4 regions of the Desulfitobacterium hafniense DCB-2 genome follow, and region 3 is predicted to be linked to each of the others. Evidence: riboswitches for the same ligand, from Rfam matches in the RefSeq annotation. Region 3 holds a riboswitch; each other region holds the start of a gene.

The links. Region 3 has a riboswitch for cobalamin ahead of DHAF_RS01830 (anaerobic ribonucleoside triphosphate reductase). Riboswitches for the same ligand answer to the same signal wherever they lie in the genome.
Positions count from the first base shown of each region.
Region 1: another riboswitch for cobalamin. It lies ahead of cobT (nicotinate-nucleotide--dimethylbenzimidazole phosphoribosyltransferase); the one in region 3 lies ahead of DHAF_RS01830 (anaerobic ribonucleoside triphosphate reductase).
Region 2: another riboswitch for cobalamin. It lies ahead of DHAF_RS19425 (AIR synthase related protein); the one in region 3 lies ahead of DHAF_RS01830 (anaerobic ribonucleoside triphosphate reductase).
Region 4: another riboswitch for cobalamin. It lies ahead of DHAF_RS06495 (bifunctional cobalt-precorrin-7 (C(5))-methyltransferase/cobalt-precorrin-6B (C(15))-methyltransferase); the one in region 3 lies ahead of DHAF_RS01830 (anaerobic ribonucleoside triphosphate reductase).

Region 1 covers NC_011830.1:3,511,325-3,518,815, reverse strand. The annotation lists gene DHAF_RS16410 (aminotransferase-like domain-containing protein) at 1-675, shown strand, start outside; gene DHAF_RS16405 (hypothetical protein) at 678-860, shown strand; gene cobS (adenosylcobinamide-GDP ribazoletransferase) at 851-1,615, opposite strand; gene cobU (bifunctional adenosylcobinamide kinase/adenosylcobinamide-phosphate guanylyltransferase) at 1,608-2,222, opposite strand; gene cobT (nicotinate-nucleotide--dimethylbenzimidazole phosphoribosyltransferase) at 2,242-3,381, opposite strand; cobalamin riboswitch at 3,479-3,652, opposite strand; gene DHAF_RS16385 (ATP-binding protein) at 3,773-5,152, shown strand; gene DHAF_RS16380 (GerAB/ArcD/ProY family transporter) at 5,284-6,390, shown strand; gene DHAF_RS16375 (spore germination protein) at 6,380-7,491, shown strand, end outside.
Region 2 covers NC_011830.1:4,122,533-4,130,023, forward strand. The annotation lists gene DHAF_RS19415 (ABC transporter ATP-binding protein) at 1-1,209, opposite strand, end outside; gene DHAF_RS19420 (ECF transporter S component) at 1,222-1,734, opposite strand; gene DHAF_RS19425 (AIR synthase related protein) at 1,821-2,594, opposite strand; cobalamin riboswitch at 2,702-2,883, opposite strand; gene metK (methionine adenosyltransferase) at 3,051-4,241, opposite strand; gene coaBC (bifunctional phosphopantothenoylcysteine decarboxylase/phosphopantothenate--cysteine ligase CoaBC) at 4,247-5,449, opposite strand; gene rpoZ (DNA-directed RNA polymerase subunit omega) at 5,449-5,655, opposite strand; gene gmk (guanylate kinase) at 5,658-6,260, opposite strand; gene remA (extracellular matrix/biofilm regulator RemA) at 6,274-6,549, opposite strand; gene DHAF_RS19455 (YicC/YloC family endoribonuclease) at 6,565-7,446, opposite strand.
Region 3 covers NC_011830.1:386,010-393,500, forward strand. The annotation lists gene nrdG (anaerobic ribonucleoside-triphosphate reductase activating protein) at 1-233, opposite strand, end outside; gene DHAF_RS01830 (anaerobic ribonucleoside triphosphate reductase) at 233-2,602, opposite strand; cobalamin riboswitch at 2,751-2,934, opposite strand; gene carB (carbamoyl-phosphate synthase large subunit) at 3,148-6,375, opposite strand; gene DHAF_RS01840 (type II TA system antitoxin MqsA family protein) at 6,651-7,491, shown strand, end outside.
Region 4 covers NC_011830.1:1,391,669-1,399,159, reverse strand. The annotation lists gene DHAF_RS06510 (cobalt-precorrin 5A hydrolase) at 1-157, opposite strand, end outside; gene cobM (precorrin-4 C(11)-methyltransferase) at 154-969, opposite strand; gene cobI (precorrin-2 C(20)-methyltransferase) at 1,357-2,100, opposite strand; gene DHAF_RS06495 (bifunctional cobalt-precorrin-7 (C(5))-methyltransferase/cobalt-precorrin-6B (C(15))-methyltransferase) at 2,198-3,538, opposite strand; cobalamin riboswitch at 3,549-3,726, opposite strand; gene cbiD (cobalt-precorrin-5B (C(1))-methyltransferase CbiD) at 3,762-4,925, opposite strand; gene DHAF_RS06485 (glycosyltransferase family 8 protein) at 4,954-5,838, opposite strand; gene ftsH (ATP-dependent zinc metalloprotease FtsH) at 5,931-7,491, opposite strand, start outside.

The DNA.
Region 1 (7,491 bases), 2.2 Mb from region 3:
TTTCTTTACTTAATACCTAATTATCAAAACCCTTCAGGGAGAGTTATGGGGCTGGAGCGGAGAAAAGAGCTCCTTAAAGTGTCCCAGAAATACGGCCTGCTGCTTGTCGAGGATAATCCCTATGGAGAATTGCGCTATGAAGGAGAGCCCATCCCCCATCTGGCGGAATTAGGGGAAAATGTCATCTATCTGGGGACTTTTTCCAAGGTTTTGGCACCGGGGCTGCGCATCGGCTATGTGCTTGCCGACGAAGATATTATTATGCATCTGGAGCAGACCAAGGAAGGTGTGGACCTTCATAGCAATAACCTGACTCAGAGAGCCATCTATGAATATTTGCAAAAGGATCTTTTGCCGGATCATATACTGAAGCTGCGGGAAGTCTACAATGTTCGCCGTAAGGCCATGGTGGAGTCCATCCAGACCTATCTGGGAGACAGGGTGGAGATGAAGGTGCCGGCAGGCGGCCTGTTCCTCTGGGCCAAGCTCATGGGGGTGAACAATAGTTTTGACTATGTGCAAGATATGATTCGCCAAAATGTTCTTTATGTTCCCGGCGCTCTTTTCTACGCCGATGGCCGGGTGTCCAATGAAATGCGTCTCAACTATTCCTGTTCCACACCGGAGATTATCGAAGAGGGAATGAGGCGCTTGGCCCGGGGCTTGAATCAATAGGGTTGAAATATAAGCATGAAAAGGCTTTGCTGACCGTACTGAAAGCAAAAATGCCGTTGCACGAACTTTACAGTTCCTTGGGCAACGGCTTCTTTGTCGTCAGAGCAGATTGTCTGCTGTCCGGCTGCCTGGCTCCCTGGGCGGCACAGCTCAAATTCGTAAGCGATTCCGAATTTCAGGGGTAAAGCAATGGGAAGGCCCCTAAAAGAAAGAGCAGTTCGGAAAGTTCAATGCTGGCACCATAGAGATCCCCGGTTAACCCTCCGAGGAGGCGGGAGACCTTGCGGGTGAACAAGAGGATGAAGAGGGTGGCCAGAATAAAGCCGGCAATCCCCGGCCATTGCAACACCCAATAGGTGAGGAAAAGGAGCAGCAGCCCCTCCCCCAGGAATAGCCACCGGGTTTGGCGGGAGGTTTCATGAAATCCCTGGCCAAATCCCTGGGCCCGGGCATAGGGGAAATAATGAACCCCAATCAGAAAAATCCAGCGGGAGAGGATGGGCATGAAAAGAACCAGGTAAGGAACTAAAGGGGAAGAGAGGGCGAGGAGCCCGGCCAAAAGACTGAATTTGAGCAGCAGGTATACCATGGCGCTCAACGCACCGAAAGCTCCCACATGGCTGTCTTTCATAATCTCCAGCATGCGTTCAGGTGTCCGCGCTGAAAGCAAGCCGTCCATACTATCCATCAAGCCATCAAGGTGAATTCCCCCGGTGAGAATAAGTTCCAGGGCAAGCAGCAAGGCAGCCGTAACCAGGGGCGGGTAGTGAGGAAGGAGCAGGGTTAAGGCCAACCATAAGGCTCCGCCCAGAATCAGGCCCACCAAAGGATAATAATGCTGACTTTGGGTGAATTCTTCCGAGGTCACCTGCTCCGGCTGAGGGAGTGGTATTCGGGTCAGGAAGGTCAGGGCGATCCATAATTTGCGCATGCTAGGCATCCTCTCGCCGCAAGGAATCCAGTAAGGCCTGACCGGCAGCTTTGATCTCCGTCGGATAGCCGGCGACCACGGAATAGACCTGCTGGGCGCTCTGTCCCAGGATCTGGTTGGCCCTGCCGGCCAGATCCCGGTAAATCCTGGAAAGGGGATTATCCGGGACGATACCATCTCCCACTTCATTGGTGACCATAATCACCTGAGGGGTAATATCCCGGGCTATACGGGCGACAATGCGGACCTGTTCGAGAATCTTCTGCTCCAGCCTATGGAGGGCCCGGGTATACTCCTGCTCAGTCAGATGATCTTCTGCTGGATAGTGGGCAAGGAGGAGATTGGTCAGCCACAGGGTTACACAATCCACCAAAAGGACCCCTTTGTTCTGAGCATGGCGTTCCAACACAGAGGAGAGGGCAAGGGGTTCTTCCACTAAGCCCCAATGGGCAGGGCGCTGGTCCTGATGTTTTTTGACACGCAAAGCCATTTCTTCATCATAGACCTGGGCCGTGGCGATGTAGGTGACAGGCAGGCCGGGATGAGCGGCCAGGAGCTCGGCAAAGCGGCTTTTGCCACTGCGGGCTCCACCGGTTATGAGCACAAAATCTGACATAATTACCTCCGGTGATTGCTTAGTTTTTACCGCTGACTCCTGCGGATTCAAAAGTAGCCATCTCGTTGAGAATGCGGATGGAGGCATCCAGAAGATGGAAAGCGATAGCGGCTCCGGTTCCCTCTCCCAAGCGGAAATCCAGATGCATGATGGGTTTTAGCTCCAGTTGTTCCAGGGCGGCTCGATGGCCGATCTCCGCAGAAGAATGGGAGGGAATCAGGAAGAAGCGGGCCGTAGGGCAGATGCGGACAGCGATGAGAGCAGCGGCAGTGGAGATGACCCCATCTAAAAGGATGGGGACACGGGAATAGGCTGCGGTCAGAATTGCCCCGGCCAGGGCACCGATCTCCAAGCCCCCTATTTTGCTGAGGATATCCACTCCATCCTTAGGATCGGGCTGATTGATGGCGATAGAACGGGCGATGACGTTTTGCTTGCGGATGAGTCCTTCATCATCCAGACCGGTGCCCCTTCCGGTAACCTCCTGGGGCGGCAAACCTGTCAAGAGAGAAATAATGGCTGTACTGGGGGTGGTATTGCCGATGCCCACTTCCCCTGTGGCCAGGACATTCACTCCGGAATCGATAGCCTGGCGGGCGATTTTAGCTCCGGTCAGCAGGGAGAGCAGAGCTTCTTTACGGCTCATAGCCGGTCCCTGGGCCATGTTATGGGTTCCGTTCATGATGCGGTGAGCCATAAGCTCGGGCGGATCCAGCGGGAAAGCCATGCCCACATCGGTGCAGATCACTTCGGCGCCGGCATGACGGGCCAGGACATTGATCCCTGCCCCGCCGCCCAGGAAATTATAGAACATTTGCGGGGTTACTTCCTGAGGGAAGGCACTGACCCCTTCCGCCACCACGCCGTGGTCTCCGGCCATGACGAGAATGGCCTTTTTTTGTACTTCCGGCCAAGGCTGACCTTGAATCCCGCCCAATTGTTTGGCGAGGGCTTCCAGGACTCCTAAACTGCCTTGGGGTTTGGTTAAGGAATCTAAACGGGTTTGTACAGCGGCCATGACCTGTTCGTCAAGACCGTGTATTCCCTGGATAAGATGGTCTAAGGCGGTTTCACATTCCTCCAGGGAAGCGTCACTCAGGTTTTCCTGTCTTAAGAAGTCATCCACTAGCTTGTCCTGTTCTAATTCGGTTTTACTCATCTGTATTCCTCTCCTTTAAAAAAAATAAAGTCCCGCCACTTCATAAGTGGTCGGGACTTTGCCTTCGTCGCCGCTGCTTTCCATAGCACCCATGGAAAGGCTTTCTTCATTCCTGGCAGGTCTCCTGGCTTGGATTCAAACGCCGCTACCCCTTCCCGGTCTGGCCGGTGGTTATGGTTCAGGCTCATCCTACACAGTGGTGGGTCCGCACCGGAATCGCACCGGTTTCCCTATTCTCCCCTTGGGGGCACCAAAGAATGGACTTTTTTTAACTAATTATAGAATAGCAAAGAAGAAGATTTTGTCAACCCTTTACTTAAAGAATTGCAGGATTTAAGATAGTACTAAGAATTGTACTAGAACACAAGAAGAAAACAAGGATGTGCATAATGTGAATAGGACGAAAATTACCCGGTTATCCCTTCTTTTTGACGGAATGGTTGTTTTCCGAGGCATCATAGGGGATCCGGTGGCAGTTTCTTTCCAAAAACTGCTCCAGGGGATAGGGAGCAGGGAGTTTGATCTGATGGCAATTTATAAAGATTATCATCATTTCTGCTCCTTGGCGACTCAGGCTCATTGGCCTGATTATCTTTGGGAGCGTATGCTTCAGGATGACAATGAGCTGGCCAGGCAAACGGCTCAACAGGGAAAGGACCGGGTTCCCGCCGGGCTGCGCCGACTGGCCGGGCGGGAGCTGCTCTATTTGCGGGAGCTTGCCGGGCTGAAGGCGGAAGATATTAAAGGGGCTGTCAAGGCACGGTGTGCAGAGCAAGGGGCGGAAGAACCGGGCCTCTGGCTGGAGGAACCATTGAGCCCGGAAAGCTGGCCTGGTTGGCTGAGTCTTCCGGATATGGATAGGGAAAAAGAAACTTATGCAAAAGAAGAGAATCGGGCTGAAAACTATCTCCTTTCCTCTCAGAAAAAGTTGAAGCAGAGTCTGCTTCGGGGAAGGTCAGAGGAAATGGTGGATGCGCTGCTTGCTTATTATCAAACCATGGGTACCGGATTGTTCGGCCGGTGCATGGCTCTCAAATGGCGGGGCCGTGCGGAAAGGCTGGAAGGGGTACACCCTGAGCCCATGCGCATCAGCAAGTTGATTAATCAGGAACGGGAGCAGGGAATCATCCTCCAGAATACGGAATTTTTCCTGAAAGGCCTTCCGGCTAATAATGTGATTCTCTATGGCAACCGTGGGACTGGGAAATCTTCCTTGGTGAAAGCTTTAGTGCAGGAATATGGTGAACAGGGACTGCGCCTGGTGGAATTATCGAAAACAGACTTGCATGACTACCCCAAGATTATTCGGCTCCTGGCCAAGCAGCCTTTGAAGTTCATTCTGTTTATTGACGATCTTTCTTTTGAAGACACGGAAAGTGATTATAAGAATCTGAAGACCCTGCTGGAGGGAGGGCTGGAAGGGAAGCCCCAAAACGTGCTGATCTATGCCACCTCCAACCGGCGTCATTTGATCAGAGAAACCTTCGGCGAACGGCAAGTCGAGGAAGTCCACCGGCGGGACAACATGGAGGAAAAATTGTCCTTATCCGACCGCTTCGGCATTACGGTCACCTTCCCCACACCGGACCAGGAAGGCTATCTGAAGATTGTGGAGGAGTTAGCAACTCAGGAAGGGCTGACACTTCCCAAGGAGGAGTTAAGACAGCAGGCGCTGCGCTGGGTGATGAATCATAATGCCCGCTCAGGGAGAACCGCCCGTCAGTTTGTGGATTTTCTGGTGGCCAGGGAAGGGTTGGCCGCTCAGCAATAGTTTTGGATAGCCGGCTTAGGGGGCCGGCTTTTTTCTTGCGCCCAAGCCCCCGCCTCTTGGAAAATGTATAGTATAAGGCTGAGCGTTCATCCTAATACTAACTTATCCGTAATGATGAAAGTGTGAAATTCATGAATATAAAAATCTCAAGCCGTCAATCCTTTTGTACTTATTTCGTGATTGTTTCCCTATCTATAGGCATGCCCAATCTGATCATAAGAGATTTGGAGCAGGATTTTTGGCAGGCCCTCCTGGTGGCTATAGTTATAGAAACAATGCTGGGTTTTTTCTTATATAAAATGGGGAGGACCTATGCCAATCAGACGATTTTTCAATACAGTGAGAAAATCCTCGGCAAAATCTTAGGCAAGATAAGCGTTGGCATGTTCAGCCTTTACTTTATTAGTGTAGCCATCACCCTTACCCAAAGTCTTATGGAATTCTTTGGTTCGATGGCGATGCCGGAAACTCCGCGCTACGTTTTTGCCATTTTGCTCTTGCTGGTGAGCACCTATGCCTGCAGTGCCGGGCTGGAGGTGATTATGCGGCTTTCTGAGATTGTCGCCCCCTTTGTGCTGGGCTCCTTTCTCTTTATCATGCTGTTTAATATTGGGAATATGGAGTTTGATAATTTGCGGCCCATGTTCCAGCACAGCCTGGGGGAGATTCTGAGAGGAGCTATGCTTCCCACTGCTTGGTTCGGGATCTGTATTATTATGGGCGTTTTAATGGCTTACCATAATAATCCTAAAGTTATGTACAAGATAAAGCTTATGGGTGTGGGCCTGGGCATTCTGACGATCACCACCTCCATGTTTTTTGTCATTACGGTGATTGGCGTAGAAATGGGCTCCAGGCAATTGTATTCCGTCTATATTCTCGCCCGCCTGGTTGATGTAGGGGATTTTATCCAAAGAATGGAGGCGTTTCAGATCGTATCCTGGACGGCGGGATCTTTTTTGATTCTGGCTTTGTTTCACTATGCCGGCGTGGAAGGCTTAAAACATATTTTTCCGAAAAAATCCCGCATGTTTTTGGGGATCAGCATTGCCGTTATTGTATTTGTCGTTTCTGTCTTTGTTACGCCCACCGCCATTGATCGCTCGACATTTTTGAAAAACATCCTTGGCGTCTATGGTTTAGTTGTCGAAATATGTGGAGTTTCCCTCCTTTTTATCATTTACGTCATAAAACAAAAATTCAAGGCAGTAAAAAAGAGGTCTTCTAATGAGCAATAAGCACGGATCCAACATATCCCCCAACCTTGAAGAGAATCGAAGGCGTTTCATTAATAGTTTCAAAAATTCTGTGGATCTTTTGTTTCGTGAATTACGATTTGGCAAGACGAACAAAGGCTTTTTGGTCTATCTTGATGGATTGGTGGATCGGCAGTACATGAGTTCTTCGATCATCAGACCCCTCATGGCATGTCAAGGTTCCGAGCCAATTTTGTCGATGGACATTTTACAAAAAGATGTTTTGTGCAATAGCGCTATTGATATTGTGCAGGTTTTTGATCAAGCGGTGCAGGGGGTGTTATCCGGCCAGACGGCCCTTTTTTTGGAGGGAGTAGAGGAGGTCCTGCTGCTTGAGACCTTTGGTGGTGAGACCCGCAATGTTCAACAACCGGAAACTGAAGCCACCGTCCGGGGGCCCCGGGAAGGATTTGTGGAAAGAATTGAGGTAAATGCCTCTTTACTCCGCCGTAAAATAAAGGACCAGAAATTACGTCTGGAAACTATGAATCTGGGGGAAAGAACCCATACCAAAATCTATATGGCCTATATTGAAGGGATAGCTAACCCGAAGATTGTGGGTGAGGTGAAGAGACGCCTTCAGTCCATCGATATTGACGGGATTCTGGAGAGCGGCTATATTGAACAACTGATTGAAGATTCCCCCCAATCCATTTTCCCCACGGTGGGAACCACTGAAAAACCCGATAAATTGGCGGCAAAGCTGTTGGAAGGCCGGATAGGAATTCTGGTGGATGGGACTCCTTTTGTGATCACAGTGCCCTACCTGTTTGTGGAAGCCTTTCAGAATCCTGAAGATTACTATTCCCGGCCTTATTATGCCTCCCTGGTTCGGCTCATCCGCTACCTGGCTTTTTACTTCTCCACCACACTTCCGGCTTTTTATGTGGCTATCCAGTCCTATCACCAGGAGATGGTTCCCACCAGCCTCTTAATAAGTATGAGTGCAGGCCGCGAAGGCATACCTTTTCCGGTGATCGTCGAAGCTTTGGGGATGGGCATAGTCTACGAGATTCTTCGGGAAGCAGGTATACGCATGCCCCATACGGTGGGTCAGGCCGTCAGTATCGTCGGGGCCTTAGT
Region 2 (7,491 bases), 1.5 Mb from region 3:
ATCAGGGTTCTGGAACACATAGCCGACAGTTTTGGCTAACTGGGCCGTGTCAACATCTTTAGTATTCAGGCCCTTGACGATAACTTCCCCCTCGGTGGGCTTAAGCAAGCCATTGATGTGTTTGGCTAAAGTGGTTTTTCCGGCTCCATTGGAGCCTGCCAAAGCCACAAATTCTCCCTTTTCAATGGTCAGATCAATCCCCTGTACGCCTATTTGTCCCGATTCAAATCGGTGCACAAGCTGCGTAATTTGAATCAAGGCTGAATTCAGTGAGCTCTTCTCTGCTTCCTTTTCTTGATGGACTTTGCCTCTTGCCGGCGGCTCACTCGGCGGGACCACTCTGTTTTGTAGGCTGGGCCGCCCTATTAAATTGCGGATCAGGGATTCCGCCTCGGCAACATCCAAAGGAATGTCCTGGCCTTCAATCCATCCTCTTTGCCAAAAACTCCAGCCTAATAAGCTGACTGGCAAGGGCTTGATCCCGAATTCCTGCAAAAGAGGGATATTGCGGAAAAGCTGTTCCGGTATCCCTTGCCAGGCAACTTTCCCGTGCTTAAGTACGATAACTTCGTGGGCTCTATGCAGAATTTCTTCACTGGAGTGCTCGACGACAAGAATCGTCCGCTCTTTTTCACGACAGAGATCATCCAAGGTGCGATAGACCTGGAACCGTCCTTCCGGATCCAGTTCAGAAGCCGGTTCATCCATGACCAATAGTTCCGGTTCCAGGGCCAGCACTCCGGCGATCACCAGCCGTTGTTTTTCCCCGCCGGACAGCTCCGCTGTAGAGCGCTGATCATAGCCATTCAGCCGGACTTTGGCCAAGGCCTGGGCAACCCTTCGGTGAATTTCCTGCAGGGGTACACCGAAATTACGAGGGCCAAAAGCCACATCCTCCCCCACTGTTCGCCCGACGATCTGACTTTCTGCATCCTGAAGTACAAGCCCTACTTGCTTAGCCAGGTCCTGCACCCGGACCTCACGTGTCTCTTCCCCCCCAATCCTGACCTCTCCCTGCAGCTCTCCTTGCAGAAACTGGGGAATCAAACCATTCAGACACAAGCTTAAGGTTGTTTTACCTGCTCCCGTGGGACCCATCAAAGCGATGAATTTTCCTTTGGCCACTGCCAGGCTGACTTGTTTTAAACTCTCCTCTTCAGCTCTTGGATAACGATAAGAAACATCTCTTAATTCAATCACTGTCTCCACCCCAGCACTCCTCTAGATCAACCGGCTTCCTTTAAGCGCTTTATAGGCTAAGGCCGATACGGCAACATTTAAGACCGACCCTAATAACAGAAAGGGCATTAACCCTAAGACTGCACCCATACCACCGATGGGGAATACGGAAAAGGCCGCCACCACACCATTGAGGAGGGAGGTAATAATCACGGCAGGAATCAAACCGATTTTCTTATTGACCAGGCGATAAATCAAGGCAAAGACAGCCATTTCTATGGCGATCACCAAATGCATAGGAATTCCCAGGGGAAAACCGACCACCGCCGAGGTGAGCAGATGACCTATGGCAATAACAATACAGCCTTCTATGCTGCCAAAAGCCAAAGCGCTGAAAAAACCCGGAGCAGAATCCAGGGCCACTGTCCCCAGCGGGCTGGGAATTTTAATCAAGGCACCTACCGCACTCAAGGCAAGAAAGACTGCCATGATGGCAATCCGTCGGATATTCTGAGCTGATTTGGGAATCGTTGTTTTCTTTGCAGGTTCAATCATTGTTATTCTCTCCTTCATTTCATTTCATTTTTTCTTTTCATTTAACTTGATAACCTGAATCTTTCCGCTAACCTTTCTCTTGGATTCTAATCTTCATTTTCTGTTAGGAGACCTCCACCTCCATCCTCCTCCAGCCTGCCGATTTTATGGATGGGTAGCTTGCCGAAATCCCCTAATTCAATATCCTCAGCGGCCGTAAAAATGAGACAAGTTGAAGGCCCTGCCGATTTATTGATATCAAGTCTGCATTGGGAATCTTCTCCAAATCGGGCACCGACAGCTTGGGCAAGGGCTTCGGCTTCACCCCGTATCCCTTGGGAGCCTACGGGAATAATGTCATACACCCCAGGAATATTAAGCAATTGAATAAGATGTATCCCCTGCAGAATATCCGGATCTTCCGGGTCAGCCGCCTCAGTTCCCACTTTGGGGAGCCCCAGACAAAACAGGCTGTTGCCCGGCCTGGCTCTGCCAATGCGAAGTTTATCCTGATCGCAAAGCCCTATGACCGTGATGCCTAAGCCGGTTTGTTCTGTGGGCATATTCTTTTCCGTGCTGACGGCCGCAGGCAGGGAGAGCAGGTTCATAGCCTTCAGCTCTTCTCTCACCCCCTTCATTATTTCTTCCCCTGCGGGCAGGGGCTCATTGGCAATGGCAATGCTGAGCATCTGGGGAACCGCTCCCACCGCCAGCACTTCCAACAAAGCGACCCGGGCCGTCATCCTGCCGGTTACCCTCCAGGGAACTTTGACTGCATCCAGCTCTTTCTCACCAATAGCACCGCATGAATCGCAGGCTGCGACAAGATATTGAGCATCATTCAGGGCAACCACCTCAACATCTCTTCCCTGATATCCCAAGGCCCTCAACTCTCCTCTCCAATAATTTTTATAAAAATAAAAAGTCCATAGCCACCTCGCTTCTCCTTGCAGACAAAGCAAAATGACCATGAACTTTACCAAACTTCATGTGTCCCCGGATCCAGGCAGGTCTCCTGACTTCGAGTCATTGTCTCCTTGCTGCCTTCCCAGTTACCCAGTGGCATTCAGCGCTGAGACTCCTCTTTACAGTGGCGGGTCCGTCCGGGAATTGCACCCGGTTCCCTATTCTCCCTTCTTGGCGAAGGGCACCTGAAATCCTTAAATTGTTAAGACCTACTAAATTCAGTTTAGCCAAAACCAGAATAATGTCAAGTCAAAAATTCGTCCTATTGCCAAAGTAAGGGGGTGTTCTATCTTCTAAACCAATCAGGCCGGAGGATTGTTCCTATTGAAACAATCCTCCGGCCTGATCCATCTGCTTTTGAAATTTATAATTTATAGGCCTGCTTGCTCCCGCAGGGCAGCGGCTTTATCGGTCTTTTCCCATGGCAGGTCCAGATCAGTGCGGCCAAAGTGTCCGTAAGCAGCCGTTTGGCGGTAGATGGGACGGCGCAGATTCAGAGTCTTAATGATCCCTGCCGGACGGAGGTCAAAATTATTTTTGACCAGTTCGCCGATTTTTTCCTCGTCAATTTTGGCGGTTCCGAAGGTTTCCACCAGGACGGATACGGGCTGGGCTACCCCGATGGCATAAGCCAGCTGGATTTCACAGCGCTCAGCTAAACCGGCAGCCACCACGTTTTTAGCTACATAACGGGCGGCATAGGCGGCGGAACGGTCCACCTTTGTGGGGTCCTTACCGGAGAAGGCTCCTCCGCCATGGCGGGCCATCCCGCCATAAGTATCGACGATAATCTTGCGACCGGTTAAGCCGGCATCCCCTTGGGGACCGCCGATGACAAAACGGCCTGTGGGGTTAATAAAATAACGGGTGCTCTCATCCAGCAATTCCGATGGGACCACGGGAAATACCACATGCTCCAGGAGATCCCGGCGAATCCGCTCCTGAGTTGCTTCCGGATGATGCTGAGTGGAGATCACGATGGTATCGATACGGACAGGGCGATTATCCTCATACTCTACCGTCACCTGAGTCTTGCCGTCGGGACGGAGGTAATCCAGGATATCCGACTTGCGGACTTCACTGAGGCGGCGGGCCAGACGGTGGGCCAGATCAATGGCCAGGGGCATATAGCTTTCCGTTTCGTTGGTGGCGTAGCCGAACATCATCCCTTGGTCGCCGGCGCCAATGGCTTCGATTTCTTCCTCGCTCATCTCCCCGTTTTTAGCTTCCAGAGCTCTATCCACTCCCAAAGCAATGTCGGCGGATTGCTCCCCGATGGAGGTGAGCACGGCACAGGTATCGGCATCAAAGCCATATTTGGCCCGGGTATAGCCGATTTCACGGATGGTTTGTCTTACTGTGCTGGGAATATCCACATAACAATTAGTCGTAATTTCACCGCTGACTAACACCAGGCCGGTGGTCACCGAGGTCTCACAAGCGACCCGGGCATTGGGATCTTTAGCGAAGATAGCATCTAAGATGGCATCGGAAATCTGGTCGCAGATTTTATCGGGATGTCCTTCTGTGACCGATTCGGAGGTAAACAGTTTTTTTGCCAATGAAGTCACTCCTTTTCACTAAGGCGCTCAGCAATCTCCTGAACCAGCCGCCGAGCTACGTCTAATTTGTTCATTTGGGGCAGATCGATTTTCTTCCCATCCGGGAAAAGCAGGCTCACGATATTCGTAGGGCTGCCAAATCCCGCTCCGGGCTGGGTTACGTCATTGGCCACCAGCATATCGACATTTTTGCGCTGCATCTTGGCTTGAGCATGCTCATAAAGGTTTTCCGTCTCAGCGGCGAACCCCACCAGAAACTGGTTTTCTTTCTTCCTGCCGCATTCCGCCAGGATATCGGGATTGGGCACAAGTTCCAGAGCAAGATTTGTCCCAGCTTTTTTGATTTTCTGCTCAGCACTGACCGCGGGCCGGTAATCGGCAACTGCTGCGGCTTTGACCACAATATCCATCCGGGCAAATTCGCCCATGACCGCAGCATGCATTTCCTGAGCTGTCATAATATTGATTCGCCTTACTCCCGGCGGGGTGGGCAGTTCATTGGGCGCAGAGACAAGGATTGTTTCCGCACCGGCCTCCCTTAAGGCTTCAGCCACGGCAAAGCCCATCCTGCCTGAAGAACGGTTGCCGAGATAGCGGACCGGGTCAAGGGGTTCCTGGGTTCCCCCGGCAGTGACCAAGGCTTTCTTGCCCGCCAACACTCCTGAGGCGGCAAAAAAACTCTGCAAAGCCTCCACAAGTTCCTGAGGCTCACTCATACGACCGTCGCCATCGGTGCCGCAGGCCTGAAAGCCGGCAGCCGGTCCCAGAATGCGTACGGAACGTTCCCGGAGCCGCTTCAGGTTCTCCTGGGTGGCTGGATGATGATACATATGATGATTCATGGCCGGAGCCACAAAGATAGGGGCCTGCGTGGCCAGCAGGACAGTGGAGAGAAAATCGTCGGCAAGGCCCACGGTCATTTTGGCCAATAGATTAGCCGTAGCCGGGGCAACCAATACGGCATCGACGGCTTCCGCCAGGGCGATATGCTCAACATTCCACACCTTAGGCTCCTCGAACATGTCCACATAGACCGGGTTAGCCGAAAGAGTCCTCAGGGTTAAGGGGGCAATAAATTCAGTGGCCCCCTTAGTCATCGCCACATAGACGATGGCGCCCTGCTTGCGGAGGCGGCTCACCACATCCGCAGCTTTATAAGCCGCAATACCACCCGTGACGCCTATGAGGAGTTTCTTACCCCGCAACATTATTTAATTCCTTCACGGGTTAATTCAAAATGATATTTCCCTTTGGCGATTTCATCAAAAGCAAGGCTTACCGGTTTGGAACCGCGGTAATTCACTTCAAACTCCGGATCCTCCATGAGGGTACGGGCCCGTTTCGCCGCCGCCAGCACCAAGGTATATTTACTGTCCACTTTGCTCAACAAAATATCGAGGGAAGGCTGTTTCATGATTACACCCCCTGAAATACATAAGGTTTTCTTTTCACACGGCATTTCTCAGCCAGCAGAATGCTCTTTAATTTGTCTACTGCCAGAGGAATTTCATCATTGACGACCACATAATCATACTCGCTCACATATTCCAGTTCCCGAGCGGCAGTCTGCAGCCGTTTTTGAATCACTTCCTCGGATTCGGTGCCCCGTTTATGGATGCGCTGGGAAAGTTCATCCATGGAGGGCGGCACGACAAAAATAAACACTCCCTGGGGGAAACGCTGCTTGACTTGTAAAGCTCCCTGAATTTCAATCTCCAGAATGACATCATTCCCGGCTTGAATGGCCTGCTCCACAGCGAACTGGGGAGTTCCGTAATAGTTACCGCAAAACTCTGCCCATTCCAAAAGTTGATCCTGTTCGATCATGGTTTGAAATTCTTCCCGGCTACGGAAATAATAATGCAATCCATCCACTTCACCAGGACGGGGCTGGCGTGTCGTGGCCGACACGGAATACTTTACCTGAGGCAGCTGTCTCAGCAGTTCCTGGCAAAGGGTTCCTTTTCCCGCCCCGGAAGGACCGGATAGAACAATCAATAAGCCATGATTTTGTTCCACTCTTGTCCTCCCCTTAATCAGCTGGGTCTTCGGCAGTGTTGCTGGCTTCTTTCGCGGAGAGGCGATGGGCAACGGTTTCTGGTTGAACTGCCGACAGAATGACGTGATGGCTGTCACAGATAATCACGGCCCGGGTTCTGCGGCCATAGGTGGCATCGATCAGCATTCCTGCGTCCCGTGCTTCCTGGATAATCCGCTTGATGGGAGCTGATTCCGGGCTGACAATGGAGATAATGCGATTGGCGGATACGATATTGCCAAACCCAATGTTAATCAATTTAATGTCCAAAACTTAACCCTCCAATTATTCCAGATTTTGAACTTGTTCCCGAATTTTCTCTAATTCGCTTTTCATCTGAACGACATGCTGAGTAATGCTTAAATTATTAGCCTTCGAGCCAATGGTATTGATCTCCCGGTTCATTTCCTGAACCAGAAAATCCAGCTTGCGCCCGACGGGTTCAGAGCTTTGCAGAGCTTCCCGGCCTTGGTCAATATGGCTCTGCAGACGAACCAATTCTTCGGTAATGGATGCTCTGTCTGCAAAAAAAGCCACTTCATTGGCCAGGCGAGCTTCATCGAGAATGGCCTTATCTCCCAGAAGGACCTCTATCCTCTCCTGTAAGCGGGTTTGATAATCTATAACGATGCTGTCGGTATAACCTGCTATTTCATCTTTAGCCAGCATGATGGTATGTAAACGGTGCAAAAGATCTGCCGCTAAGCCTTCCCCTTCCACCTGCCGCATGGCTGTGAAGCCATTCAAAGCCTCGGCTACGGCACGGCTCAAGGGTTCCCAAATCAGTTCCAGATCAATATCCGTATCCTCTAGGTCAAAAACCTCGGGCAAGGCAGCTAAACGGTAAATATCCGTCTCATAGGTTGTATTGAGGGCTAAAGCGAGTTCCTTCAGTGTCTTATCATACGACAGGGCTAAATCTTTGTCAACCTTCACCAATCTCTTTTTTTCTTCGGTTTCCTTCACATTAACATAGACATCAATACGTCCGCGGTTGATTTTGCTTTGCAGGATTTTGCGTATTCTATCTTCTAAACTATTCAGATGGCGGGGCATCCGTACCGACGTCTCGAAAAAGCGATGATTGACCGCTTTCAGCTCGATGGTGAATTGGTAACCGTAACCGGAGGCTTCCCCCCTGCCAAACCCTGTCATACTGTTTGCCATGCTCTGACCAACTTTCTTTTTTAAGTTTTTAATTTATTATAGCGA
Region 3 (7,491 bases):
AAGGGTTCCCCGCCGCTTAAGGTGATGCCGTCTAGAAGAGGGTTCATGGCTAAACGCTGAAGAATTTCCGCGATGGCAACACTTTTTCCTCCTTCGTAAGCATGAGTCTCAGGATTATGGCAGCCGGGACAGTGGTGGGGACAGCCCTGGGCGAACACCACCAGGCGTATGCCCGGGCCATCCACAATGGACTCCCCGATGATTCCTGCGATCCGGATGCAGGAGTCCATCATTAAAGCGTCCCTTTCTCACCGATGGAGGAGTCAAGGCAATTCAGGTGTTTAATCCGATCCCGGACTTCGGCTTTTTTGGCGTCGTTAAAGCGATCCAAGGTTCCCACCAGATAGCCGGTGATACGGCGGATGCGCTCAAAGGGAGCAGTGCTTTCTTCGCGGCCGCAGCGGGGGCATTCGTTGCCGATGATTCCTGTATATCCGCAGACGGGATCCCGATCCACAGGATGATTGACAGCACCGAAGCCGATGCCGGATTCTTTCATGCAACGGACAATTTTCTCAAAAGCCTCCAAGTTTTGAGTGGGATCGCCATCAACCTCCACATAAGTGATATGGCCGGCGTTGGTCAGCTCATGGTAGGGGGCTTCAATCGTGATTTTGTGAAAGGCGCTGATCGGGAAGCTGACGGGGATATGGAAGCTGTTGGTGTAGTATTCTTTGTCTGTGATACCGGGGATGCTGCCGAAAAGCTCCCGGTCCATTTTGATGAAGCGGCCGGAGAGGCCCTCGGCAGGAGTGGCCAAGAGAGAGAAATTCAGCCCGTATTCCCGTCCTGCTTCATCCATGCGCCGGCGCAGTTGCTGAACAATCTCCAGTCCCAGCTCCCGTGCCTCTTCCGATTCCCCGTGATGCTGCCCGGTTAAGACCATAAGGCATTCAGCCAGTCCGATAAAGCCCATGGAAAGGGTGCCGTGCTTCAGCACTTCGCGAATTTCATCATCCCAGCCCAGTTGGTCGGAATCCAGCCAGATTCCCTGTCCCATCAGGAAGGGGAAGTTCTTGACTTTTTTACGGGCTTGAATTTCAAAACGTTCCAGGAGCTGATTGATAACCAGGTCGATTTTCTCATCCAGCATGGCGAAGAATTCGGTGCGGCTTTGGTGGCTTTTGATGGCAAGACGGGGGAGGTTAATGGTGGTGAAGCTGAGATTTCCCCGTCCAAAGATGGTTTCCCGGGAAGGGTCGTAAATATTGCCGATCACCCTGGTGCGGCAGCCCATGTAGGCAATTTCCGTCTCAGGCCTGCCGGGGACATAGTATTGCAGGTTAAAGGGAGCATCAATAAAGGAGAAGTTGGGGAAAAGTCTTTTGGCACTGACCCGGCAAGCCAGCTGGAATAAATCGTAGTTAGGATCACTGGGATTATAATTAACCCCTTCTTTCACTTTGAAGATATGGATAGGGAAGATGGGGGTTTCGCCGTTGCCCAGACCTGCTTCGGTGGCCAGGAGCAGGTTTTTGACCACCATACGGCCTTCCGGGGTGGTGTCCGTGCCGTAATTGAGGGAGCTGAAGGGAATTTGGGCTCCGGCACGGCTGTGCATGGTATTGAGGTTATGGACCAAAGCTTCCATAGCCTGATAGGTTTTTTTATCCGTCTCGGCAAGAGCTTTTTTGACGGCAAACTCCTGAGCTTTGCGGATGGTAGGCATGTCCAGCTTAAGATTAGGCAGGGTTTGAAGCAGTGCGGCTTCCTGCTCAAAATAATCCGGGTCAGAGGAAAGGGTAGGTGTATGCCCTTGGTTGGCAAGGGCTGAGAATACATCCTTGAGATGGGCTTCCAGCTCTTCCTGATCCACATCCTGATGGATTAAAAGCTCGCAGGCTTTAAGCAGGTTCTGTCTATAAAGCTTAATATAGGTTTTGGCTACTCCCGGCGCCATACCGTAATCAAAATTAGGAATGCTTTGGCCGCCGTGTTGATCGTTTTGGTTGGACTGAATAGCGATACAAGCCAAAGCACTGTAGCTCTGGATATCATTGGGTTCTCTTAAGAAGCCGTGGCCGGTCCCAAAGCCTTCTTTGAAAAGTTTAATAATATCGATCTGGCAGCAGGTAGTGGTGAGGGTGAGAAAATCCATATCATGGATGTGAATATCTCCTTCTTTGTGGGCTTTGGAGTGTTCGGGCTTTAAGACAAACATCTCATTAAACTGTTTAGCTCCTTCGGAGCCGTAGCGCAGCATGGTGCCCATGGCGGTATCTCCGTCAATGTTGGCATTTTCCCGCTTCATATCATTATCTTTGGCTTCTTTAAAAGTCAGCTCCTCATAGACCTTCATAAGCCGGGTATCCATTTCCCGGACACGGGTCCGTTCCGCCCGATAGAGAATGAATTCCTTGGCTGTGCGGGCGTGGCCTCTTTCGATCAGGATCTTTTCCACAGCATCCTGAATTTCTTCCACAGAGGGGACTTTTTTATGTAGGTTAACCTCAAGGTAGTTGACCACTTCTTCCGCAAGAAGGAGAGAGGATTGATAGTCCTTGCCTCCTGTGGCACTGGCTGCCTTAAAGATAGCGTTGGCTATTTTTTCAATGTTAAAAGGAGCTTCCCGTCCGTCGCGCTTGCGAATCTTAGTAATCAAATACAATCTACCTCTTTTCTCAATCTGATCTCTTATCATCGTTCAGGGACTCATGATGACATCCGAAACAAAAACTTCCCGACAGAGATGCCGAGAAGCTAAAAACAACATGCCGTTAGCAGCCCAACATACTCTATCCTCCGTAGAGTTGGTGGTATACACATAGGCAGGTCTTCTGACTTAGGATCATCTATACTTCTTACCTTCCCGAAACCCTTTCAGTGGTAATGCCAAGAAGTATATTTCCCTTACAGCGGCGGGACCGTGCCGGCCTCTAACCGGCTTCCCTTTTCAACTGTGGTTGTACAGTCACCTATGAGATTCCTTATTAATGAACCAGTCTCATTATACATCAAAATCTCGTTGAACACCATATATAGATGAAAGTTTATAAAAAAACACTATATATAGGGGTGTGCAACCGAAAACCAGTTGAGCTAAGACTGATAAAATCATATCTTAAAAGCAAGGGGACTGTCAACGATCTAAATCACATTATCTAATTACATGAGCCAAATTATATGATCTGAATTATATTACCGAAATTACATTATCTCACCATGATATTCCTGCAGGGATTTAACCACGGTTTTATTGGCTGCCGCCTCCTGAGATGCGGCAATTCCTTTGGCGCTGGCTAAGGCGGCCGGGGTGGTGGTGATATAAGGGATCTTATACTTAATGGCGGTCTTGCGGATGTAGGAATCATCTTTGAGGCTGCGTTTGCCGATGGGGGTGTTAATGACCAATTGGATCTCGCCGTTCATAATACCATCAGTGATATTGGGACGGCCTTCCTCAATTTTATGGATGAATTCGGCGTCAATGCTATGATCCTGAAGGAATTTCCGGGTCCCCTGAGTGGCTTTGATCTTAAAGCCCAGCTTGAGGAATTCCTGGGCGATTTCGATGACCCCTGAAGAGCGGTCCTGTTCGGCAATGCTCATAAGGACGGTTCCGCTGAAGGGCAGGGAGGAGTGGGTTGCTTCCTGAGCCTTGAAATAGGCCAGGCCGAAGGAATTGGCCATGCCCAAAACCTCTCCGGTGGAACGCATTTCCGGGCCGAGGACGGGATCTACTTCAGGGAATTTGTCAAAGGGGAAGACCGCTTCTTTGACGCCGTAATGGGAGATCTGAGCAGGCTTGAAGTTGGTTGCGATATCGTTCTTTTGCCCGGTATAATCAGCCAGTATCAACTCCGTGGCCAGCCTGGCCATGGGGGTGTTGCAGATTTTGGAGACCAGGGGTACGGTGCGGGAAGCTCTGGGATTGGCCTCTAAGACGTAGACCTTATCCTCGGCGATGGCGTACTGGATATTCATAAGCCCTACCACATGGAGTTCCTGGGCAATCCGCTGGGTATAATCGATAATGGTGCGCAAATGGCGGTCGGCAATGGTCAGGGGAGGAATGACGCAGGCACTGTCTCCGGAATGGATCCCCGCCAGCTCGATGTGCTCCATAACGGCAGGGACGAAGGCATGAGTACCGTCTGAGACGGCATCGGCTTCTGCTTCGATGGCATTCTCCAGGAATTTATCGATAAGAATGGGGCGTTCCGGGGTGATGTCCACGGCGGCGGCCACATATTCCCGCAGCTGTTCTTCATCAAAGACAATTTCCATGCCCCGGCCTCCCAGGACATAGGAGGGACGAACCATGACGGGATAACCGATCATCTCCGCCGCTGCCAAAGCTTCCTCCAGAGTGCTGGCCATACCTGCCTGGGGCATGGGGATAGCCAGTTTCTCCATCATTTTGCGGAACTGATCCCGATCCTCAGCCTGGTCGATGACTTCCGGTACGGTACCGAGAATTCTTACTCCCGCCTCCTGGAGCTGGGCGGCGATATTCAGGGGTGTCTGGCCTCCGAATTGGACGATGGCGCCGATGGGGCGTTCTTTTTCATAGATGCTTAAGACATCCTCCACAGTCAGGGGCTCGAAATATAGCTTATCCGAGGTGTCATAATCGGTGGATACGGTCTCGGGGTTGCAGTTGATCATGATGGTTTCATAGCCCAGGTTTTTTAAGGCAAAAGCGGCGTGAACGCAGCAGTAGTCAAATTCGATGCCCTGGCCGATGCGGTTGGGGCCGCCGCCCAGGATGAGGACCTTTTCCCTCTGGCTGGTGGTGACCTTGTCCGGGGCATTATAGGTGGAGTAATAATAGGAGGCGTTGTTTACCCCGCTTACAGGTACGGCATCCCAGGCCTGGGTCAACCCCAGCCCCAGGCGCTGCCGGCGGACTTGCGTCTCAGAAATACCTAAGAGCTGGGCCAGATAGCGGTCGGCAAAACCATCCTTTTTGGCTTGGATCAGGAGCTCGGCGGGGAGCTCCCGGCCTTGATACTCCAGGATCTTTTCTTCCAGGTCCACCAATTCCTTCATTTGTTCAATGAACCAGGTCTTGACATAGGTGATGGCGGCAAGCTCCGCCGGATCAGCCCCTTGGCGGAGGGCTTCGTACATCATAAAATGCCGTTCACTGGTAGGGGTTTTCAGCAGCTCCAGAAGCTCGGGGAGGGTCTTGGTGTTGAAATCTTTGGCAAAGCCTAAGCCGTAACGGCCTATTTCCAAACTGCGAATGGCTTTTTGGAAGGCTTCTTTATAGTTTTTGCCGATGCTCATGACTTCACCCACGGCCCGCATCTGGGTGCCCAGTTTGTCTTCCACACCCTTGAACTTTTCAAAGGCCCAGCGGGCGAACTTGATCACTACATAGTCACCCCAGGGAGTATATTTATCCAGGGTTCCCTCCCGCCAGTAGGGGATTTCATCCAGGGTCAGGCCGGCGGCCAGCAGGGAAGAGATCAGGGCAATGGGGAACCCGGTGGCTTTGGAAGCCAGGGCGGAGGAGCGGGAGGTACGGGGGTTGATCTCGATGATCACCACCCGGTCGGTTTTGGGATCATGGGCGAATTGGACATTGGTCCCACCGATGACTTCGATGGCTTCCACGATAGAGTAGGCGTATTTCTGAAGCCTTTCCTGAAGCTCCTGAGAGATGGTCAGCATGGGGGCGCTGCAGAAGGAATCCCCGGTATGGACGCCGATAGCGTCGATGTTTTCGATGAAGCAGACGGTGATCATTTGGTTTTTGGAGTCCCGGACCACTTCCAGCTCCAGCTCTTCCCAGCCCAGGACGGATTCTTCCACCAGAACCTGTCCGATCATGCTGGCGGAGATGCCCCGGTTCACGATGGTTTTTAATTCTTCCACATTGTAGACCAGGCCGCCCCCGGTGCCGCCCAGGGTGTAAGCAGGACGAATCACCACGGGATAGCCCAGCTCCTGAGCGATTTTCTCGGCTTCTTCCACAGTGTAAGCAGGGCTGCTTTTGGGCATATCGATACCCAGGCGTTCCATGGTCTCCTTGAAGGCGATGCGGTCTTCCCCCCGCTCGATGGCATCCAGCTGTACCCCGATGACTTTCACGCCATAGTGATCGAGAATTCCCGCTTTGGCCAGTTCGGAACTCAGATTTAGCCCGGATTGTCCTCCTAAATTGGGCAGAAGGGCATCGGGGCGCTCTTTCTCGATGATCTCGGTGATTCTCTGGACATTGAGAGGCTCGATGTAGGTAGCATCAGCCGTACCGGCATCCGTCATAATCGTGGCGGGATTGGAGTTCACCAACACCACTTCATAACCTAAGTTTTTGAGGGCTTTGCAAGCCTGGGTTCCTGAATAGTCAAATTCGGCAGCCTGCCCGATGACGATGGGGCCGGAACCGATGATCATTATCTTCTTAATATCTTCTCTCTTAGGCATCTTGATCAACCACTCCTTACTTTCTATTGAAGGGAATACGTGCAGAAAAACCTTATATAATTATACATTATTATGCATAAATATAATATCTGTAGACTGAAAAATACAGTGTTTTTTTAAAGAATTGATAGCCTAGAGAGAAGCAACTTGGTAAGAGAAATTCCTCCATATTTTTGCTACTATTTAATAGCAAATGGTGTTATAATAAAAAAGGGTGATAAAAATTGCTGGACCAAAGACACTTCCCTTCGCCTTGGATAAGGAGGAATAGCATCGTGAAAAAATACTGTGATATTTGCCAATGTGAGCAAGAAACACAAGTTGACAATAAGAGGGAGACTTTTTCTGTTCGTGGGGAAGAAATAGAGACCGTTTCCGATATTCGCATTTGTTCAATCTGCAGAAATGAGCTTTTCGATGAAGAGCTGGATACCAAGAATCTGGAGAGGGTTTATCAAGCCTATCGCAACAAACACAATTTGCTTTCACCTTTCGAAATAAAGCAAATCCGTGAATCCATTGGCTCGGGAAGAACTGTCGCTTCACTACTGGGATGGAGCCAGGCTACCTTTGTGCGTTATGAGGGAGGAGCCATACCGAGTGCATCTCATCATGAGCAATTATTGCGTTTGAAAAATGATCCCACTTATCTCAACTATCTTTATGACAGTAATAAAAACAAACTGACCGATAGAGAAAAGAGAAAAATCTTAGCCCAAATCGATAAGACAGATCCAGCGGCGGAGCAAGATCCGGTTGATTTTTTGAATAAACGTTTCGCTCCATTTTATAACAAGGGGATTACAAATATTGAATTTGATTTTGAAAAACTTGCTGCTCTGGTTCAGATATTTGCTGTAACGAATAGGGAATTAGTGAAGACGAAGTTGCAAAAGCTTCTTTATTATGCTGATAACCTTCATTTTAAGCGTTATGGATATCCCATAACGGGGCTGGTCTATATTCACCATCATTTTGGCCCGGTTCCTGTAAATCATGATTTAATCCATTGGGTACTTGAAAGTGTAGGAGTCATTGAAACAAAGCCCTATGACGGACTATACGAGGGTGAGATATTGATGCCAACAGAAAGGGGAAATCAAGACCTGTTTTCTA
Region 4 (7,491 bases), 1.0 Mb from region 3:
GCGCTTCTTTCACTTCTTCCCTTTCCTGAACATGCTCCTGGCCCTGAAGGCGCCGGTGCAGATAGAGGGAGACCGCTTCCTCTTCAGGCCACTTTCCGATAATCCGGCAGGCTGTCTGTAAGCCTTGGTCCCTCAGCACCACAATGGCTGTTTTCATGTAGAACGTCCTTGCCGGTATTCATGAGTAAATTCCGGGTCATACAGCTTAGAACGGGTTCCTTGATCCCGGAGAAAGTCTCCCACAAGAATTTGGGCATGTTTGCGGATTCCTGCCTCTTTTACCTGATCGGCAATGGTTTCCAAAGTACCCTCCAGGATGTGCTGATCCGGCCAGCTGGCCCGATACACAACAGCCACAGGTGTATGGGGAGGATATCCTTTCCTTAGGGTCGCCACCACTTCCCCTATATCCTGCACACTGAGAAAAATGGCCATGCTGGCCTGATGTTGAGCCAGTAATGCCAAATCTTCCTTTTCCGGCACCGGGGTTCTTCCCGCCAACCGGGTAAGAATCAGGGTCTGGCTGACCTCCGGCAGAGTAAACTCCTTTTTTACCGCAGCGGCGGCGGCAAACACCGAGCTAACTCCCGGAATCACCCCGTAAGCAATACCCTTTTCTTCCAGGCATTGCATCTGTTCCTGAATAGCTCCATAGACACTGGGATCTCCGGTATGCAGGCGAACGACCTTTTCCCCTCTTTGGACCCCTTCCGCCATGATAGCGACAGTCTCTTCCAAGGTTAACCCGGCACTATCAAATAAGGCTATGCCCTCCCGGCAATGCTGCAGTATATCCGGATTGACCAGGGAACCTGCATAGATGACCCGCTGGGCTTCTTCAAGAGCCTTTTTGCCTTTTAATGTGATTAAATCCGGATCCCCGGGACCCGCTCCCACAAAGAGAACCTGACCCAAGCCAGAATTAGTATTCTCAGCCAAGCTTTTCACTCCTGTCCTTCTCTTTATCATTCTGTATCCAAAATTTTGTCCAAGTCGCGTAGCTTTACGCACAACGCACCTTCAGAGCCGAGTCCTGAACCGAGTCCAGAGCCGAATCCTGAACTGAGTCTTGAGCTGAGTCCTGAAAAGATTCTTGAACAAATACTTGAAAAACTGCCCAAGGATTTTGTTTTACAAAAGAGAGCGAATTTAAGCGAGCGGAAACAAAACTTCGCAAAAAGACTGCAGCGGAGTCGGGTTGGAAACAGGACGTTTCCAACCGGCCATTGAGCAGGAGCGATTTGGCCGGCGTCCCGACGGAGCGGCTGGCTTTTCGCGTTAGTTTTGTCCGCGCAGCTCATTGAGCGAACGATGTAAAACAAAATCCTGGAGACAATATCTTTCAAACTATCTCGCTCACGATTGAGGCTTCCTGCAAAGCACAAGACTCAAATAGTCCACTTTTTCCAGCACTTCCTCCGGATCAAGCAAACGAATCTCTTCCCCCGCCTGACCTACCCGGGTAGCTAAAACCGCCTGTGACCCGGTCCTTTGGACATGATTCAGCACCTCCGGCAGATTCCGCGATACTTTCATTAAGACGAGATTAGGGTAGTGCTCATACTCCTCTAAACCTTCAATCCCCGGCAAAACAATCAGAGGCTCATCACCTGTGGCTAAAGGCCAATTCACTCGGGCAGCGGCAGCCGCCATAGCCGTGATCCCTGGGATGGTCTCTATTTGGTCCGGCTCAAGCCGCTCTCTTAGAATGGTCAGTAAATAACTATAGGTACTGTATAAGGAAGGATCACCTAAGGTAAGGAAGGCAACAGAATGCCCTTGACTGAGCTCCGCCTCAATCTTCTCCGCTGCACTCTGCCAAGCAGCCTGGAGTATGCTTTCGTCGGCGGTCATCGGCATTTCCAGCTCTAAAATGCTGACTCCGGAGGGGCAGTGTGACTGGGCAATTTCCCAGGCAACACTTTCCCGCTCCATCTTGGATTTGGGTATGGCGACAACTTGAATAGCTTGTAATATTTCCACGGCCCGTAAAGTAATGAGCTTAGGGTCCCCCGGCCCTACGCCCACCCCATAGAATTTGGCCTTTTCCCCGATCAGGGTGGTTACTGTGTTTTTGTCTTCATGCTTATCCTTCTTCACTTTGTTCCTCCTTAGTTCCTCGTCTTGCCACCAGCTTGCAGTTCTGCAGTGCCGCTCCCTTGCCAGGGGTCTTGGCTCCTGTGTTTGAGCGGAGACCTTAGCTTCCTTTCCTTCCTGAGAGTATAAATACAGGATTTTGGGCCTGGGCAAGATGAATATCCTTAATGCCCTTCCAGCGCACAGCTTGGATCGAAACCACATCAACATCTTCGTATTGCAAGCTTTTCAGGGCCTCCATACCATGAGCCAATGTCTCTAAAGTTACGGCAGTCACCACTGCCCGTCCCCCAGGTACCAGAGGGGCTTGGTGTAAAATCTCCCGAATCTGTCCATGGCTTCCGCCAATAATGCAGACATCCACAGGCGGGATTTCCTGCAGAGCCAGCGGTGCGGAGCCACGAATCAAGCGCAGGTTGCTTACCCGGAATTTCTCCTGATTCTTCAGGATCAGCTCTTGTGCCTCCGGATTTTCCTCCACCGCATAAACGCAGCCGCGATGAGCCAGAAGAGCAGCTTCAATGCTTATACTTCCCGTCCCGGCTCCCACATCCAAGACCCGGCTCGCGGGGATAATTCCCGCCTTAGCCAGAACTTGAACGCGAATCTCCGTCTTGGTCATGGGGACATCACCGCGTATAAACTCCTCATCCTTGATGCCAAAGCTCCTGGGCAGGGAGAGGACAGATTGTTCCGGCTTATGCTCCGCTTCTTCCGGATAGAGGATCATCACCGCATTGGCGAAATCTTCTTCTGAATTCATGAGCTGATCAGCATCTGTATTCAGCCAACGCTCTTCCGCATAGGTTAAGGCGTTGCCAAGTGAAATCCGCGGATTGCAGCCATAGGTGCGATAATACTCAGCGATCTTCCGGGGTGAGTTTTCACCGCCAGTAAGAACCCCCACTGGCCGGCTGAGATGTAAAGGCAAGCAGTTCAGCGGACGTCCATGGACACTAAGCAGCTCTGCATCCTGCCAGGGTATCCCTGCCCGGGCAAAGGCCAGCTGAATGGAGCTGAGGCCCGGCAATACTTGAATTTCTTCTTGAGGAAACTCCCTTTTCAGCCAAGGAAGCAGACTATAGAAACCTGGATCACCGGAAACCAGGACACTGGCTTTTTTGCCCTGCTGCAATACTTTCTGCAAGGTTTGCCGAGTTTCCGCCAGATTTCCAGTGACCCGGTATGACTCTCCCTGGAAATCCGGGAACAGCTCCAGGGCTCGTATCCCTCCTACCAAAACATCGCTCTGAGCGACCATTGCTTCAACAGCCTGGGGAACCCATGCTCTCGTACCAGGGCCTATCCCCACTATTTGAATCATCCCATCACCTTCCCCTCGATTAAGCTCAATAAAAAAGCAAGCTAAACAAAAAAGAGCCCTGAGCGGCTCTTTGGTTCTTCCCTTCGGTATTTCCGAAATCGTCACTACATCATCCATCGCTCGTGGACGTAGCGCAATGTTCAAGGCAGGTCTCCTGGCTTCCAGTCTTTATGCCTCTTCCCTTCCCAGGCTCATCCCAGTGGGCCTTAAGAGGCACTCGTGGTTCACAGTGGCGGGACCGCGCCGGATTTTCACCGGCTTCCCTTTTCTTCCTCTAAAGAGGAACCTTGAATACTATTCGGTTGTTAAGACAACTTAATTCGAATTACTAAACTATTCTCTATTTTCGCCAAAATTCCTCCTCCACCGGCGGCCAATGCCAAAATTCTTTGCCGATCTCCATAGCCGGATCATCCCAGGCGATGATCTCTCCGTTAAGCAAAGTAAAGGCAGTTCCCACCTGAAGTTCCCCATGTACATGGTCTTGAGCCCGGTGGCTTGCCCTTTCAGCCAGTTTAAATAAAAGGCTCCCCCAGCCCTTGCTGCGAATTTCCTCGGCAGCACCTTCAACTGTCGGCAACTCCGCGATGGTCTGCAAGGAATTTTGATCCATACCAGCCAGGGCGGCATGGGCCACCAGGATCTCCATCCGGGCATCGGCAACATGAGTATGAGTATGGAATATTCCCCCGGCCACTTTAATGAGTTTGCCAATATGACCTAAGAGAAGCACCTTTTCGATCTTGCGATAAGCAGCCTCTTCCAGCAAAAAGCCCACAAAATTACTCATCTGAATAATGGCTTCCTCAGGGACCATGAGCTGCTCCCTGGCTACCTTAAAGCCATAATTGCCGGGAGTCAGAACAATGGCTTTGTGTCCATAAGCGACGGCTTGATCCAATTCAGGCAGGATCGAATTCTTAAAGGCTTCTTCCGACATCGGCCGAACGATACCCGTTGTACCTAAGATCGATACCCCTCCCATAATTCCCAGTCGGGGGTTCAAGGTCTTTAGAGCAAGCCGTTCCCCTTCAGGCACTTCGATCACCACCAGGATTTCTTCCTGGGGAAATACCTCCCGTACCGCGGCCTGAATCATGGACCGGGGAACAGGATTGATAGCGCTTTCCCCCGGAGGAATCTGCAGACCCTTTTTGGTGACAACTCCGATGCCCCGCCCGCCGCGAATAAGGATTTCTCCTCTTTGAGAAAGGAGCTGCACCCTGGCGACCACTTCCAAACCATGGGTGACATCGGGATCATCTCCCGCATTTTTGATAATGCTTACCCAAGCAACATCTTCCGCCCTGTCCCATCTATGTACAGGCAATTGAAGCCGTTCGCCCTGAGGCAGCGGGATATCCACCTCTGTTCCCTGATGCAGTCCTTTCAGCAAAAGGCAGGCAGCTTTTGCTGCCCCTGCTGCACAACTGCCCGTAGTAAAGCCCGTTTTCCATGAATGCCTGTCCTTCGTCTTTTTCCTCATATCAGCCGCCCCACCCATTATCGTATTTAACTATAATGCTATCATTTCACCTCATAGTTTCAAAATCCTTCATTTTGGCACGAACCTTTTGCTCATAGTTTTTATAAAAAACGTTCAAATCCCCAATATAGTTGTCTTTCCAGGGTTTGTTGCGGCCGCAATAGTGAATAATCGCTGTATTGCTGCGGACCCAATCCAGATCAATTTTAGCATCCCAGTACTTGGGGTTCAGATTATAGAGGGCATAATACCGCTCACTGAGATTATAGATTTTCGCATCTACAGTCAGGGTTCTATCACTATACACCCCATTAAGAACATCCTGGTCAGGCAGGAATAAGCGGTGCTTGTATTCTTCAATATATTGGTAGACTTCATGAACATCCTGTTCCTGGCGCAGCAGGGACAAGTTCATCATCATCACCCCCGAATTGACATAGGTGCTGTCTTCAGCCATATTAAGTCTGACGTGATTGAGTTTTTTCAATAGTTCCTTAACATGGGAGGCTGCTGCGAAGAAGTTTCCTTGGAAGTCTATGGTGTAGAGCTCCTTTAGAGGATTGATGACGACAAGATCAGGATCCAGGTACAAAATTCGTTCAAGGTGATCGGGAAGATAATTCACTGCAAAAATCCGGTAATACATTTCCTTGGGATAGCGGCTGGTAATAGGTGCCTTGCTCAAACCTTCATCAGACAGCTTAATTCCTTCAACCTTACATCGTGAGCTATCAATGGCCTGATCGATACGTGCAAAGTCCTCCTTGGACATAGCGGAATGAGCTACATAAACCGTAAACTGCTCCCCTGGGTTGGAGTCAAGCAGAGAGGTCAGCATAACCATTAACTGTTTTACATAACTTGAGTTCAGGGTGACTAAAATATTCATCGTTTTACCCCTTTGCTGATTGATCTTATCCTGATCGATCATGCTGATTTATCTTAGAACAAGAGAATAGTGCGATGCAGCAGCTTAACGCCAAACAAGGACTGGGATGTCAAAACATCACCAGTCCTTGTTTTCTACCTGGAGAGCACCGCCATAAATTCTTCTCCGGTGATGGTTTCCTTTTCCAACAAATAACGTGCTAATTCATGAAGCTTTTCAATATTTTCTTTTAAAATTTCAAAGGCTTTTTTGTGGGCGCTTTTGATAATGGATAAAATCTCCTCATCAATCCTGGCTGCGGTTTCCGGAGAACACATCAAGGAAGTATCGCCGCCAAGGTAAGGATTATTCACTGTCTCTAAAGCCATCATATCGAAATTCTTGCTCATCCCCAGACGGGTAACCATGGCCCGGGCAATTTTGGTGGCTTGTTCAATATCATTGGAGGCTCCTGAAGTATAGGTTCCAAAGATCAATTCTTCGGCTGCCCGGCCCCCTGTAAAGGTGGTGATTTTATTGAAGGCCTCTTCTTTGCTCATGAGAACGCGCTCATCTTCTTCCACTTGCATGGTATAGCCTAAGGCCCCGGAAGTCCTTGGAATAATGGTAATCTTATGCACAGGAGCAGAGTCCGTTTGTTTGGTGGCTACTAAAGCATGGCCAATCTCGTGGAAAGCAATAATCTCTTTCTCGCGATGAGAAATCACTGCCCCCTTCCGCTGATAACCGGCAATCACAACTTCCACAGACTCCTCCAAATCACTTTGATTCACCCGGCTTCTCCCGCAGCGAACAGCCCGTAAAGCTCCTTCATTAATGATATTGGCTAATTCCGCTCCGGATGCTCCGGCAGTGGCCCGGGCGATGGCTTTAAAGTCGATAGGGGAGTCCATTTTTACCTTTTGCCCATGAACTCTCAGGATGGCTTCCCGGCCTGCCAAATCCGGAAGCTCCACAGGGATCCGGCGATCGAAGCGCCCCGGACGCAGCAAAGCCTTGTCTAAGGACTCCGGCCGGTTGGTAGCGGCGAGAATCACCACACCCTTCTTGCCGTCAAAACCATCCATCTCGGACAGAAGTTGGTTCAAGGTTTGCTCCCGTTCATCATTGCCTCCGCCGAAGGAGCCTCCATCCCGTTTTTTGCCGATGGTATCAATCTCATCGATAAAAACGATGCAGGGGGCTTTTTCATTGGCTTGTTTAAATAGATCTCTGACTTTGGCCGCGCCCATACCCACAAACATCTCTACAAATTCACTTCCGGATATGGAGAAAAAGGGCACTTTTGCTTCTCCGGCAACGGCCTTGGCCAGCAAGGTCTTCCCCGTTCCCGGAGGACCCACCAGGAGAGCCCCTTTCGGCAGATCGGCTCCAATGGCGGCATAACGGCTGGGGTCGTGAAGAAAATCCACGATCTCAGTCAGAGCTTCTTTCGCCTCATCCTGACCGGCCACATCGGCAAAGGTCTTACCTGTCTGGGCTTGAACGTAGATTTTAGCATTGCTCTTGCCAAAGGTCATGGCGTTCATGCCGCCGCCCATCTTTCTCTGCATCAGATTTCCCAGCAGCATCCAAAGTCCAAATAAGAGAATCATGGGGAGAATCCAGGTTAAGAGAATGTTCATGAGGGGGGAGTTCTCCTTGGGGATAACCTGAGAATATTTATCCACCCCGGCAGCCTTAAGACGATTAACC